3 regions of the Mesorhizobium sp. M7A.F.Ca.MR.176.00.0.0 genome follow, and region 3 is predicted to be linked to each of the others. Evidence: riboswitches for the same ligand, from Rfam matches in the RefSeq annotation. Region 3 holds a riboswitch; each other region holds the start of a gene.

Region 1 (4,820 bases), on a different contig from region 3:
GCTCGTCAGGCACGCCGTAATCGGCATAGACGAAGCTGCGTTGTTTGACGCCCCTGAGCTCGGCGTCGACACCCTCCCAGGTCGAGACTTCGAGCGTGAAATCGACCGAACCGTTGGCCAGCGCCTCATAGGCTGAGGTGCCGAGCGTCACCGTCTCGAAATTGCCCTTGCCGCCATCATGGCGGATGATGGTCGATATCAGGGCGTTTTCCCAGGCGCTGCCGAAGCCGCCATAGGTCAGGCCGTCGAGGTTTCTCGGGCTTACGATCTCGCTGCGGGCCGCATTGAAGACCACGCGGCCGGTTTCCGATTGCACCACCGCATAGACGCCCTTCAGGTCCGCTCCGGCGGTTCTCTGGGTGAACAGGCTGATGGTGCCGTTGATGCCGAAATCGGCGACGCGATTTGCAACCAGCGTGCCCGCACCGGTATCGCTGTAAGGCAGGATGTCGACCTCGAGCCCGGCCTCGCGATAGAAGCCCTTGTCGCGGGCGACGAACAGTCCGATGTGGTTGGTGTTGACAGTCCAGTCGAGGGCAACGGTGACCTTTTGTGCCGATTGTGCTTGGGCTCGCCCCGATCCGGCAACGAGCGGAAGGCCTGTGGCAAGGGTCAGCAACAACGCCTGCCGGCGCGTCAAGTCAGTCATGATCGTGTCCTTTGGATGGGGTGGCGTTGAGGATGATGTCGAGAATCTCGGCCTCGAGCGTACTTGCCTGGCGCGCGGCATCGCCGCCAAGGCTGCGCGGGCGCGGCAGCGGCACCTTGATTTCACGCACGATGCGGGCCGGGCGCGCCGACAGCACATAGATGCGGTCGGACAGGAACACGGCTTCGCGCACGTCATGGGTGATCAGGAGCGCCGTCCAGCGATGATGCCGCCACATCTGTTCCAGCCAGCGCTGCATGGCCGTGCGGGTCAGCGCGTCGAGAGCGCCGAACGGCTCGTCGAGCAAAAGCATGTCGCGTTGCTGCACCACCGTGCGCAGCAAGGCCGCGCGCTGGCGCATACCGCCGGACAGTTGCGCTGGAAAATGCCGCTCGAAGCCGGCAAGCCCGAATTCGGCAAACAACGGCGCAACGCGCGCCCGCGCCGCCTGTCTCCTCATGCCTTGCACTTCGAGCCCGAGCGTCGCGTTTTCGAGGATGCGCCGCCACGGCATCAGCGCGTCACGCTGCGGCATGAAGGCGAAATGCCTGCCGTGGTCGTCGAGCGGCGCGCCGTCGAACAACATCTCGCCCTCGCCATGCTCGGCGCCGGTCAGGAGCTGGAAGAGTGTCGATTTGCCGGCGCCCGAGGGTCCAAGGATCGAGACGAATTCACCAGCGCCGACGCTAAGCGAAATATCGGCCAGCACGTCGAGCCCACCGAACGCCTTGCGCACATGCCGCAGCTCGAGCCGGTTCATCGCCAGGCCCCCTTCCCGGCGGTTTCCTTGCCGGCCCGCTCCCAGGGCATCGCGAGGCGCTGCAGCAGTACAGTCAACCCGAACAGGACAAGTGTCAGCGCGGCACTCACTCCGACGGCGGCAAGAACCAGGTCAGGACGGAAATTGTTCTTGGCGTTGAGCATGTAGATGCCCAGCCCCTTCGCGGCCCCCGCATATTCGGCGAAGATCGCGCCGACCACGGCGTAGGTGATGGAGATCCTCAAACCAGCGAAGAAATAGGGCAGCGCCGAAGGCAGCCGTGCCAGCACGAAGATGCGCCAGCGCCCTGCCCCCATGGCGCGCAGCATTTGCCCGATCTCGGCCTCGGTCGACTCATAACCCTCGACCAACGCAACCAGCATCGGAAAGAAGGTAACCAGCGCCACCAGCATGATCTTGGGCGCCAGCCCGAAGCCGAACCAGAGCACCACCAGCGGCGCGATCGCCACCAGCGGCAAGGTCTGGCTGACGATTAAGACAGGAAACATCGCACGCCGCAGCGGCTGGAAGAAGTCGACCAGCGTTGACAGCACGAAGGCAGCGCTGAGCGAACAGGCAAAGCCGAGCAGCGTGGCGCCGATGGTCGGAATGGCGTTGTCGGCCAGCGCCTGGCGATTGAGCAGCGCTTGCTCGAAAACGCGCGACGGCGCCGGCAGTGTCGTCGGCCTGATGCCGGAATAGGTGGCATAAAGCTCCCACGCCAGCAGGAGCAAACCGACCGAGATCATGGCCGGCATTGCCTTGACAAGAAGGCTCGCGATCGGGCGCGAAGCGACTGATGATGTGGCCACGGGAGATAACCTTTGACGGCAGCGCGAAAGCGCGGCTGGCTCAGACAGCCGACGGGCTGTTGGCCGAGACCGTGACGTCGAGGGTTACGTGGCCGGCGCCTGGTCCGAAGCGGCAGAAGGCCTCGTCCAGCGCCGAAAAGATCGCACCGGCATCACCGCGCAGTTTCGTGCAGAAATGCTTGGAACGCTCATAGACGCCGGACTGCTTGAGAAAATCGATGCAGCCGTAGATCTCGTCCATGTGGTCGTCGGTGCCCATCACATAGAGCGAGAACTGCGCCGCCGCCGGCTGGCCGGTGGCAGCAGCATTGCGCACCGCCGCGATGGCCGCATCCTTGCGCGGGCCGAGTGGCCCAACAGGCCCGCCAAGTGCATCGGAGCGGCAGATCGGATCATCCGGCTCGCCAGGGCACCCGCGCGAGATGGTGGCCGACAACACGCAATGTTTGCCGCTGCGTGCCGCCGCCACGAAGAGGTCGCGCATGGCGGGAAACAGCACTTCGGGCGGCCCGACCAGCAAGGTCGAGATGTCGTCGGTCTCGATCCTGAGCTTGTCGCGCCAGGGATCGAGCGCACCGAGCGCGCCAAGAATGACACCGACGAAATCGTCGGTCATGGGGTATAGGGAAATCTGTGCGCCTGAAAACATCGCCCGCCTCGCTCCGCTGGTATTACCCAGATCAGCTTCTAGGGTCTGTGGGCTTGCCGCCCCCGTCTCAGCCCCGACCGTACGGAGCACCCCTGTGGATGTGCGCCTTAAAGCATCATTCGAGTTCAAGGGAAAGCCGTTTTTTCAGAGCACTGCGCCAAAAGCATTGCGCCAGTCACGGTGCGCCTGTGCGGAATTTTGTCGGGAACCTTCGCCGCTGCGACCGGTTGTCCCCACAGTCGCAACGCGATCACTTTGGTAGAAAACAAGCGACGACTTCACAGAAATGGAGACAAACCATGTTCATGAAAATCCTCGCAGCTTCGGTTCTCACCATTGGTCTGGCCACGTCAGCCATGGCGCAAAGCGCCGGCAGCAACAACGCAAATGGAAGCGGCAGCGGCAAATCGGTGACGGTTGAGCCGAACACGCCGGCTTCACCGAATACGGTCGAGCCGGACACTGTCGACCCGGGCACGACCAACAGCACGACTGGCACGGTAGGAGATATGAATTCAAACGCGGATCAGAATTGCCCGGCAAGTCCGCAGGGGGCGCAGGCAGATGCCAACGGCACCTCCCCGGGCACCACCTCGCCGACAGTCAACGACAACAATTGCGGCAAGTAATCTGCACGCGATCGAACCAAAGCCGCGGAGCACAACCTCCGCGGCTTTGTTCTACCACGACGCGGGGATCGGGGTTTGGTACAACCTTGAACTCTACGAAACCGCCGTCTCGCGAACCGGCAGCTTCCAGCCTGGCCTGACGAAGTGGCAGGTGTATCCGTTGGGATATTTCTCCAGATAGTCCTGATGCTCGGGCTCGGCTTCCCAGAACGGACCAACGGGTGCGACTTCGGTGATGACCTTGCCCGGCCACAGGCCCGAGGCATCGACATCGGCGATGGTGTCCTCGGCGACGCGCTTCTGTTCGTCGCTGGTGTAATAGATCGCCGAGCGATAACTCGTCCCGACATCGTTGCCCTGGCGGTTGCGGGTCGTCGGATCGTGGATCTGGAAAAAGCGTTCCAGCAGCGTGCGATAGCTTATGATGGCCGGATCGAAATTGATCTCGATGGCTTCGGCGTGGGTGCCGTGGTTGCGGTAGGTGGCGTTGGGCACGTCGCCGCCGCTGTAGCCGACACGGGTGGAGATGACGCCGGGATAGCGCCGTATCAAATCCTGCATGCCCCAGAAACAGCCGCCGGCAAGGACTGCACGTTCGGTCGAAGTCGCCATGTCACGTCTCCTCAAAAGCAATTCCAGGAAAAGTGTGTGGCGGTTTTCCGTCTGGAATTGCGTGAAAGCAAGTGGTCTCGCCATAAATGGGCATTGTCACCTGCTTCGTCCAGCGGACGCGGTGGATCTACCTCAATTGCTCGGTTGGGCGAGGCTGTCGATCAAACCCAGTAGCTTCATGCCAGGCGGAATGGCGGCAAAGCTGATCGCCACCGGTGGTGCCCTGAGCGACCAGTCGAAAAGAACGGTCTTGACCGGGATGTTTCCCAGCCACGCCAGCAGCCGAGGTGGCACGCCGCTCCCGGGCCAGACCAGAAGCATGCCGTGATCGCGCAGCCGCTGGCTGGTGATCCAGGGGGCGAGCCGCATGTCGAGGTCTGTGAAGATCGACGGCTTGTCATAGGCGTTGAGGCCCGCCAGCAACGCGATGCGGGTATCGCCGCCGACGATGTCGAGCCGACCGGGCACCGCCGCGTGCCAGACCGCCTCGGCTTCGTCCGAAATCTGCCGCGCTGGCCAGCAGACGGCATCCATGCGCCCGCGCAAATTGCAACTCGTCCAGCGGATGCCCGCATAGGCACCGGACATGCCGAGGATGCAGGCGAACGCGCAGATCGCCAGCCGTCGCAGTTCGACGGCGCCAAGCCGATGACCCAGCAAGGCGATCGCCACAACGCCGACCAGATTGTACATCGGCGCGCCCCACGCC
Region 2 (4,820 bases), on a different contig from region 3:
TCCCTGCGACGAAGACCGGCTTGGCGGCGGCAGAAATCAACGCCGACTTCTGACTGAACCACAGTATCGGGCGGCTTTCGTACTCGATCCTGTTGGGGCCGAACGGATTCTCCATCGCTATTCGTCCCTTACCTTAATGCGCCAAGCCGAGTTTGCCTTGGTGAGGCCGTCTATCTCGATGAAGCGCGCCGCTTGGAGCATCAGAAGAGAGTCTTCCAGATCTAGCCCGAGCTCGGCGGAGGCAGCAATCTCAGTGATCTCGTCCCAGAAGAGTAACCCATTCCCGCGCCTGGTGGCATGGTCGCGCAGTCGGCGCAGCAGGTCAAACGTGTCGTTGTTCAGAAAGGCCTTGCCGTTGGACATGGTGGAAATAAAGCAATGTTCGCCTTCCATGACCGTCCCGTCGGCGACATTGGTGCGGTAGGGTATAAGTCGGATGCCGACGAGCTCTCCCTGATCGGTCGTGAAGAAGACGAGCTCATTGAAACCTGACTGTATCTCTGGTGCTGAGATGCAGATCAATTTGCCGTCCGGAAACCTTGGATCGTTGACGATCTCGACCGGATCAGCATGTATGTGTCCATGCAGGTAGACGATAGGCTTGTTGCCCTGCAGCAGCTGAGTTCTGACAAATCCGCTGTTGAGCATCTCCGCGTATGGCGTAATGCGCGGAGTCTTTTGTGGCAGCAGATTGTGATGGCCGATCATGATGCCGTAACGCATGTCGGGCTGCTGGAGCAATTCCTGTAGGCCTGCAAGCATCTCACGCGAGATGTATGGCGTGTCCATCTGACCGTAATACTCGTCGTCGGACGCCTCCTTGTCTGGATCGCTGGGAGGTGTCGCGGGCGAATGTCCCGAGATGTCCGGCGAGCCGAGATCTACAGGCTCTGTAGAAGGACTGAGTGCCTCGAGACGATCACGAAGGAACGCGGGAAGGTTTTGAAGCTCCCAACTGCCTATCGCTGTGTTGACGAGGATGAAGTTTGCGCCTGCGGATCCTGTCGGAAGTCTGAAGTGCACGGGTTGGTCCACGGGAACGGTCTGCCAACCCAAGCGGGCGGCTAAACTCGCCATTTCGCTGAATTTCTCAGTCGGTCCAAGTTCGCGCGCGTCATCACGGTTCACATCGTGATTTCCCGGTACGAATATCAACGGAAGCGCCTTTGAACTGCGTCCCTGTGCGCGGCAGAGCAACGTGAAATGCTGGAATGCCGAAGCAATGAAGGTCTTGTCGCCACGGCTCGTGAAATCCCCCATGAAGGCGATCGAATCCAAGGGCTTCGAAGTCGTCAGCCGCCGAAGTTTCGTCAAGACGGCACGCAGCGAAGACGCGCGTAGCTTCTGCGTTATTTTCGGAGCGAACTTGCTATCCTTGGCATCGATGTTGCTAGAGGAAGGATGCCAGTCCGGATAGTGAATATCGCCTACTTGAAGGATTCGCACCCGCCGCATAACTCGCCCCCCTGCCGAGAGCCATAGACTAATCCGTTCGCTTTTGCCAAGCGCGAACGATCATCCGCAGTGTCCTTAACGAGGTAGCCTGCACTTTTCGAGAATTGCCACGGCGGCTATTTTTCGGCTGTGAAGCACACGAGACCCGTGACGTGAGACCCAGTTGCTCAATGCCCAGTTGCTCAATGCCCAGTTGCTCAATGAGCTTTCTTACGAATAAGGGAGAATTTCCGCGGCCGGACTATCTCTGAGCGAGCGTGCATGACTGCCAACGGAAGGTCTTGCACGCACCCTTGCGATCTTGAGCAATGGTCGCCATGACTTTCTTCTTGCAGGCTTTTGAGTGGCCCAGCCTGCGATCACCAGACCCCACCGATTCTAAAGAGCGTGGCAGATGGGATAGTCGAGGTTGCCCGTGCACAGTCACGCTCAGGGCTTGCGCCGCCCAGAGGACACGCTGAAAAGGCAGATTGGGGCGCAAGCACGCCATTCACGAGAGGTTCGACATGAAGACCATGCAAGAAAAAGACATTCCGGCATTCGTACAAGCAGTTGTGGACGCCGGCTGCAAAATTTGCGCGATTGGCAACTTGGGATACGTCTTTGGCGATGCTGATTTCACGCCAGCGCAACGGAGGGCCGTCGAGCCACAGCTGCGTAGGATACGGCGAACGCGATCATCTCATGAACGAGATAGCTGTATATCTGCGGTCGATCGGACGCCATGTCGAGGTTGAGCCGAAGACAGGTATTTCCTGATGGCCGTGATCGCGAGAAGCCGTCTTCCAACCTCTGAATCCTAAAGGAGGTGACCCCCAAGGCCGTTCGTCACCTTCGACCAGAATAACCACATCCGTGACCGCCTGAGCTACTTGGTCGATACGCGCACATGGCCAATACAGTTTCTCCATCCTTCACGAAGCGAATGAGGCTTTGGCCATTCAGCCCCGGTCTACGGGGCGTGACTTGTCCCCGATGCATGCGCGAGCTCTCCGCCCGGCTGGCCGCCGGTCGTCGCCACCGGCCGAAGGCGCCCGAATGCGCTTGACAAGATAGCGTCAGCCCGTTCAACCTAAGGCATTCACCAGGGGAGTCCCGGCAAGGGGCTGAGATACTGCTGGCTTTCGCGGCGCAGTGACCCGTTGAACCTGATCCAGTTCATACTGGCGTAGGGACGGTGCAAGCGCTTTGCGGGAGTTTACGCCCGAGGTCCTGCTGCAGCAGGTCTACAGAAGCGTCTTTTCATCCTTCCGGCACAGAACTGGGTCTCCAATGCATGAGCAAAGGAGCCTCACGATGAATGCCCTCACCCCCGCCGTATCGACGGGACCACTGCCCGCCTCGCGGAAAATCCACAAGCCCGGCGTCCTCTACCCACAGATCAGGGTGCCGATGCGCGAGATTTCCGTCCATCCGACGGCCGGCGAACCGCCCGTCACCGTCTACGATCCGTCCGGCCCCTACACCGATCCATCAGTCGAAACCAGCATCGAAAAAGGCCTTGCCCGGCTTCGCCACGAATGGGTCACGGCGCGTGGCGATGTCGAAGCCTATGACGGCCGCCACGTCCGGCCGGAAGACAATGGATTCGCCACCGGCGAGCGCCTGACACCGGAATTTCCGATACGCAATCGGCCGCTCAAGGCCAAGCAGGGCAAGGCGGTGACCCAACTTGCCTATGCGCGCGCCGGCATCATCACGCCAGAAATGGAGTTCGTAGCCATCCGCGAGAATCTCGGCCGCGAGGTGATGCGCGGCAAGCTGCAACGCGACGGCGAAGCCTTCGGCGCGGCGATCCCAGATTTCGTCACACCCGAATTCGTGCGCGACGAGGTGGCGCGCGGACGCGCAATCATTCCCGCCAACATCAATCATCCCGAGAGCGAGCCGATGATCATCGGTCGCAATTTTCTGGTCAAGATCAACGCCAACATCGGTAACTCGGCTGTCACATCGTCGATGGCCGAAGAGGTCGAAAAAATGGTCTGGGCGATCCGCTGGGGCGCGGACACGGTGATGGACCTGTCGACCGGCCGCAACATCCACAACATCCGCGACTGGATCGTGCGCAATGCGCCGGTGCCGATCGGTACGGTGCCGCTCTATCAGGCGCTGGAAAAGGTCAACGGCATCGCCGAGGATCTGAACTGGGAGGTCTACCGCGACACGCTGATCGAGCAGGCCGAGCAAGGCGTCGACTATTTCACCATCCACGCCGGCGTGCGGCTGCACTACATCCCGCTGACCGTCGACCGGGTCACGGGCATCGTCTCGCGCGGCGGCTCGATCATGGCCAAATGGTGCCTGCACCATCACCGGGAGAGCTTCCTCTACGAGCATTTCGAGGAGATCTGCGACATCGCCAGAGCCTATGACGTCTCCTTCTCGCTCGGCGACGGCCTTCGTCCCGGTTCAATCGCCGATGCGAACGACGCGGCGCAATTCGCCGAACTGGAAACACTTGGAGAACTCACCAAGATTGCCTGGGCAAAGGACTGCCAGGTGATGATCGAAGGCCCGGGCCATGTCCCCATGCACAAGATCAAGCAGAACATGGACAAGCAGCTCGCAGTGTGCGGTGAGGCGCCGTTCTACACGTTGGGGCCGCTGACGACCGACATCGCGCCGGGCTATGACCACATCACCTCAGGGATAGGTGCCGCCATGATAGGCTGGTTCGGGACCGCAATGCTTTGCTACGTCACGCCGAAAGAGCATCTCGGCCTTCCCGACCGCAACGACGTCAAGATTGGCGTGATCACCTACAAGATAGCCGCCCATGCAGCCGATCTGGCGAAGGGCCATCCGGCAGCGAAAACCAGGGATGATGCCCTTTCGCGCGCGCGCTTCGAGTTCCGCTGGGAGGACCAGTTCAACCTGTCGCTCGACCCCGAAACCGCACGGTCCTTCCACGACCAGACCTTGCCCAAGGAGGCGCACAAGCTGGCACATTTTTGTTCGATGTGCGGGCCGAAATTCTGCTCCATGCGCATTTCCCACGACATCCGTGCCGAGGCCCAGAAGGAAGGCATGGCGGCAATGGCGGCAAAATACCGGGAGGGCGGCGATCTCTACATGCAGGCGGACGAGACTGGCGTACCGGTCGTGCCAGAGGCTCCCAAACCATCATGAGGGTGCTCGTCAAAGGGGCCGGCGTTGCCGGCCTCACCGTCGCTTTCGAACTCGCCGCCCGCGGCGCGACGGTCACCGTCGCCGAGATGCGGCATGGCCTTGGTGGCAACGCGTCGTGGTTCGCCGGCGGCATGCTGGCGCCATGGTGCGAGCGCGAAAGCGCGGAGCAGCCGGTGCTGGATCTCGGACGCGATGCTGCCGACTGGTGGGATGCGGTGCTGTCGGGTCAGGTG
Region 3 (4,820 bases):
TGGTCAGCGTTGCCTGCCGGACAGTGGCCTCGCTGGCCAAACGGCCGAGATCCGCACCCAACCCGGCCATCACGGTTGCCGCCATCGGCCCAACGACGAACAGCAGCGCCAGGATGATGACTAGCGCGTTCAACCAGGTCTCGCTCCGATTCACCGAGATATAGCGGCGTTGCGCGACCGGCAAATTGGTGTCGCCGACCACATTGGCGCCAAGGCGCGTCAGGGCCAGCACAACGATAAAGGTCAGGGCGATCTGCAACAGCGTCAGTGTAACGGCCCGCGCGGGATCGAAATCGAAGCGCAGGGCCTGGTAGATGCCGACCTCCAGCGTCGTCGCGGCCGGCCCGCCGCCGAGCGTCAGCACGATCGTGAAGGATGTGATGCAGAGCATGAACACAAGCCCGGCGACGCCGGGCAGTGCGGCGCGCAGCGTTGGCCATTCGATCAGCCGGAACGCCGGCCGCGCCGCCATGCCGAGTTGGCTCGCCAACCGCCATTGGTCGGCCGGTATGGTCTGCAGCGCCTCGAGGAACAGCCGCGTCGCCAGCGGCAGGTTGAAGAAGACATGGGCGACGAGGATGCCGGACAGGCCATAGATACCCGGCCAGCTTCCGCCGCCGATCAAGGCAAGCACGCCGGCGAAATAGCCGGCACGGCCATAAAGCGCCAGAATGCCGAGCGCTGCGACAATAGCCGGCAGCGCCAACGGCACGGCGAAGATCTGCAGGATGAAGGCGCGGCCGAAGAAACGTGGATGTCGCGACAGAGCGCGCGCCACGAACAGCGCCGGGATGGCCGAAAGCAGCGTCGAGAGCGCCGCTTGCCAGAGCGTGAAGCGAATGACGCGAAGCAGATAGGGATCGAAGGCTGCCCAGGCGCCCGAGAAATCATGGGCGCCCTCGAAAAGCAGGCCGGCAAACGCGCCGCCGATCAGCAGCGCGATCGCGGCAAGCGCGACAATGCCGGCGCTGACGCGGGGATCAGAGGCTGCGCGTCGCACGCCGGACCACCAATCTCCGGATCGCGGCACTTACAAAGGATTGCGTTCCTTCGCGCCCCCCTCTGTCCTGCCGGACATCTCCCCCACAAGGGGGGAGATTGGCAATTTCGACGCCTCGCTCACTCCAGCAGCATTGGCGATTGGCGAAATCGCCGATGGCAGCCAATCTCCCCCCAAGCGGGGGAGATGTCCGGCAGGACAGAGGGGGGCGCCGTAGAGCACTCATCTTCGATAGCAAACTTATTTGCTCATCACCGCAAGCCATTCATCGACCCAGGCCTTGCGATTGGCAGCGACCTCTTGCGGGCTGAACAGCAAGGTCTTGGTCGGCTTGACCAGTTTGTCAAAGGCCGGATTGAGCGGCTTGTCGGTCTTGCCGGCCGGGAACATCCAGTTGGTCTCGGGAATGGCATCCTGGAATTTAGGCCCGGTCATGAAGGCCATAAACTTGGCCGCCAGCGGATTCTTGGCTCCCGTCGTGGTGATACCCGCCACCTCGATCTGCAGATACTCGCCCTCCTCGAAGGAGGCCGCCTGGTAGCGCCCGGTGTTCTCGGCGATCATGTGATAGGCCGGCGACGTCGTGTAGGACAGCACCATCGGCGCCTCGCCCTTGGTGAACAGCCCATAGGCCTCGCTCCAGCCCGGCGTCACGGTCAGCACCTTCGGCTTGAGCTTGGCCCAGGCCTCCGGCGCCTTGTCGCCATAAACCGACTTGACCCACAGAAGCAGGCCGAGGCCCGGCGTCGAGGTGCGTGGATCCTGGATGACGATCTTGTCGTCGGCACTGCCTTCGACCAGCTCTTTCAGGCTTTTCGGCGGGTTCCTCAGCTTCTCGGTGTCGTAGACGACAGCGAAATAGCCGTAATCAAAGGGGACAAAAGTATCGTCGCTCCAGCCACCCGGCACGTTGACATCAGTTACGCCGCCATGCGGCGCGAACAAGCCTGAGGCCTTGGCATCGGCGGTGAGATTGGTGTCGAGGCCAAGCACGATATCGGCCTTGGTCGATGCGCCTTCCAATCTGACGCGGTTGAGCAACGCGACGCCGTCGGCGACCGAGACGAACTCGACATCGCAGCCGCATTCGGCCTCGAACGCCTTCTTCACCACGGGACCCGGACCCCAGTCGGCGGTAAAACTCTCATAGGTGTAGACGGTGAGCTTGTCCTTGGCCAAGGCCGGTCCGGACAAGGCCACGACCGTTGCTGAAACAAGAGCGTATAAAAGCGTGCGCATCGGCGCCTCCTTCGTTCGAATTGAAAGGAATTGAGGCGTCGGACTGTCCGAAACGTCTAATCCCTCCGCCGGTACAAACCGGATCAGGTTCAGCGGGTTGGCGAGACTGCCTCTCAGCCGGTCCGCGAAGATCGCGTCCGGCACCCCGTTAGAGCGTTTCGACACATAGGCCGGCCCGATCCGCCACGCAAGTGGGAGTTTGCCGCCTTCCGTTTCCCGTGCCGGGCTGGTAAGGGCCACACGATATGAGCACATTCACCATCCTGCTTGGCGGCGATCTCATCCGCACGCCACGGCTCGACCGTCAGGTCGAAGGCTCCCGCGTCATCGCCGCCGACGCCGGCATAGGCCATGCGCAGTTGCTGGGCCTCGTGCCGGAGCTGTGGGTGGGTGATTTCGATTCCGTGCCGGCGAACCTGCCGGACGATCTCGCTTCCGTGCCGCGCCGGACCTTCCCGGCGGAAAAGGACCAGACCGATGGCGAACTGGCCATCGCCGCAGCACTCGAGCGCGGCGCGACCCGGCTGGTGCTCGCCGGTGCTTTCGGCGGCAAGCGCGCCGACCACGCTTTCCTGCATCTGGCGCTTGCCTTGCGGCTGGCCGAAGCAGGGACCGATGTGCTCCTGACCAGCGGCGCCCAGGAAGGCATTCCCCTGCTGCGCGGAACGGCCGGCTTCGACTATGCCGATGGCACGCTGTTTTCGGTGCTCGGCTTTTCCGAGCTTGCCGGGTTGACCGTCACCGGCGCCAAATGGCCGCTGAACCACGTCAAGGTGGCCTTCGGTTCGTCGCTGACCATTTCCAACGAGGTCAAGGGCCGCCTCGAAATCGCGCTCGGCCATGGCCGCGCGATGCTGCTCGCTCATCCCTATCCCTTACCTGAAAGCTGACATGGCCCCGCCCCTTCTCAACCTCGACGGGATAAAACTGACCTTCGGCGGCACGCCGCTGCTCGATGGCGCCGCCTTGACGGCTTCGGCCGGCGACAAGATCGCACTGGTCGGCCGCAACGGGTCGGGCAAGTCGACCCTGCTGAAGATCGCCGCCGGCCTGATCGAGCCGCAGGACGGCGAGGTGTTCCGCCAGCCTTCGGCAACTGTCCGCTATTTGCCGCAGATGCCCGACATGGAGGGCTTTGCCACTGTCCGCGCCTATGTCGAGGCCGGGCTTGGCCCTGCCGACGATCCCTACCGCGCCAGCTATCTGATGGAGCATCTCGGACTGTCGGGTGAGGAACGTCCGAACGATCTGTCGGGCGGCGAGGCGAGGCGTGCTGCCCTTGCCCGCGTCATGGCGCCGGAGCCAGACATCCTGCTGCTCGATGAGCCGACCAATCATCTCGACCTCTCGGTCATCGAATGGCTGGAAGAAGAACTCATCCGCACCTCCTCGGCACTGATCGTCATCTCGCACGACCGCCGCTTTCTCGAACGTGTGTCGCGCGCCACCATCTGGCTCGATCGCGGCCAGACCCGCAGGCTGGACAAGGGCTTTGGCCATTTCGAGGAATGGCGCGACCTGGTCCTGGAGGAAGAAGAGCGCGAGCAGCATAAACTCGGCCGCCAGATCGTTCGCGAAGAGCATTGGCTGCGCTACGGCGTGACGGCGCGGCGCAAGCGAAACATGCGCCGGCTCGGCGAGTTGCAGACCATGCGCCAGCGTTTTCGCGGCCATCGCGGTGCCGAAGGGTCGGCGACCATGGTGGCGAGCGACGCCGCCGAGTCCGGCAAGCTGGTGATCGAGGCGAAGAACATCGAGAAGAGCTTTGGCGATCTAACCGTGGTCAAGGGGTTTTCGACCCGCATCCAGCGCGGCGATCGCGTCGGCCTGGTCGGGCCGAACGGCGCCGGCAAGACGACGCTCTTGAAGATGCTGACCGGCGAGATGAAGCCGGACGCCGGTTCGGTGCGGCTCGGCACCAATCTGGAGATCGCCACGCTCGACCAGAAGCGCGAGGCGGTCGACCCGCAGGAGACGCTGGCGCAATATCTCACCGACGGGCGCGGCGAGAACCTCGTCATCAATGGCGAGCAGCGCCACGTCGTCTCCTACATGAAGGATTTCCTGTTCAAGCCGGAGCAGGCACGCACCCCAGTGCGCGAATTGTCCGGCGGCGAGCGGGCACGGCTCTTGCTGGCGCGCGTGCTGGCGCGGCCGGCAAACCTTCTGGTGCTCGACGAGCCGACCAACGATCTCGATATGGAGACGCTGGAACTGCTGCAGGAACTGGTCGCTGGCTTTGCCGGCACCGTCATACTGGTCAGCCACGACCGCGATTTCCTCGACCGCACCGTGACCAGCCTGATCGCACCGGATGGTGACGGCCGCTGGATCGAATATGCCGGCGGCTACTCCGACATGCTGGCGCAGCGCGGCGGCACCAGGCTGGACGACCGCAAGGCGCGCGCGAAGGCCGAAAACGGCGAAGCGCCAGTGACGGCCAAGAGTGAAGCGGCTGCGCCAAAGGGGCCAGCGAAGAAACTGTCGTTCAAGCAGAAATTCGCGCTGGAATCGCTGCCCAAAAAAATCGAGGCTGTGACGGCTTCGATCTCAAGGCTGGAGAACAACATCGCCGATCCGG

The links. A riboswitch is a leader RNA that binds a small molecule or an ion and turns the genes downstream of it on or off. The one in region 3 is predicted to bind thiamine pyrophosphate.
Region 1: linked by a shared signal. The riboswitch ahead of EOB59_RS20495 (YkoF family thiamine/hydroxymethylpyrimidine-binding protein) and the one ahead of thiB (thiamine ABC transporter substrate binding subunit) in region 3 are both predicted to bind thiamine pyrophosphate.
Region 2: linked by a shared signal. The riboswitch ahead of thiC (phosphomethylpyrimidine synthase ThiC) and the one ahead of thiB (thiamine ABC transporter substrate binding subunit) in region 3 are both predicted to bind thiamine pyrophosphate.

What each region holds. Positions count from the first base shown of each region.
Region 1 is NZ_RZTC01000062.1:9,257-14,076, forward strand. It holds gene EOB59_RS20480 (ABC transporter substrate-binding protein) at 1-649, opposite strand, end outside; gene EOB59_RS20485 (ABC transporter ATP-binding protein) at 642-1,409, opposite strand; gene EOB59_RS20490 (ABC transporter permease) at 1,406-2,158, opposite strand; gene EOB59_RS20495 (YkoF family thiamine/hydroxymethylpyrimidine-binding protein) at 2,262-2,870, opposite strand; TPP riboswitch at 2,861-2,974, opposite strand; gene EOB59_RS20500 (hypothetical protein) at 3,170-3,499, shown strand; gene msrA (peptide-methionine (S)-S-oxide reductase MsrA) at 3,593-4,111, opposite strand; gene EOB59_RS20510 (glycosyltransferase family 39 protein) at 4,244-4,820, opposite strand, start outside.
Region 2 is NZ_RZTC01000007.1:107,494-112,313, reverse strand. It holds gene EOB59_RS04800 (hypothetical protein) at 1-115, opposite strand, end outside; gene EOB59_RS04795 (metallophosphoesterase) at 118-1,455, opposite strand; TPP riboswitch at 2,532-2,648, shown strand; gene thiC (phosphomethylpyrimidine synthase ThiC) at 2,752-4,587, shown strand; gene thiO (glycine oxidase ThiO) at 4,584-4,820, shown strand, end outside.
Region 3 is NZ_RZTC01000072.1:19,631-24,450, forward strand. It holds gene thiP (thiamine/thiamine pyrophosphate ABC transporter permease) at 1-1,000, opposite strand, end outside; partial or broken gene EOB59_RS36575 (precorrin-3B synthase) at 1,053-1,213, shown strand; gene thiB (thiamine ABC transporter substrate binding subunit) at 1,241-2,239, opposite strand; TPP riboswitch at 2,283-2,397, opposite strand; gene EOB59_RS22415 (thiamine diphosphokinase) at 2,485-3,129, shown strand; gene EOB59_RS22420 (ABC-F family ATP-binding cassette domain-containing protein) at 3,131-4,820, shown strand, end outside.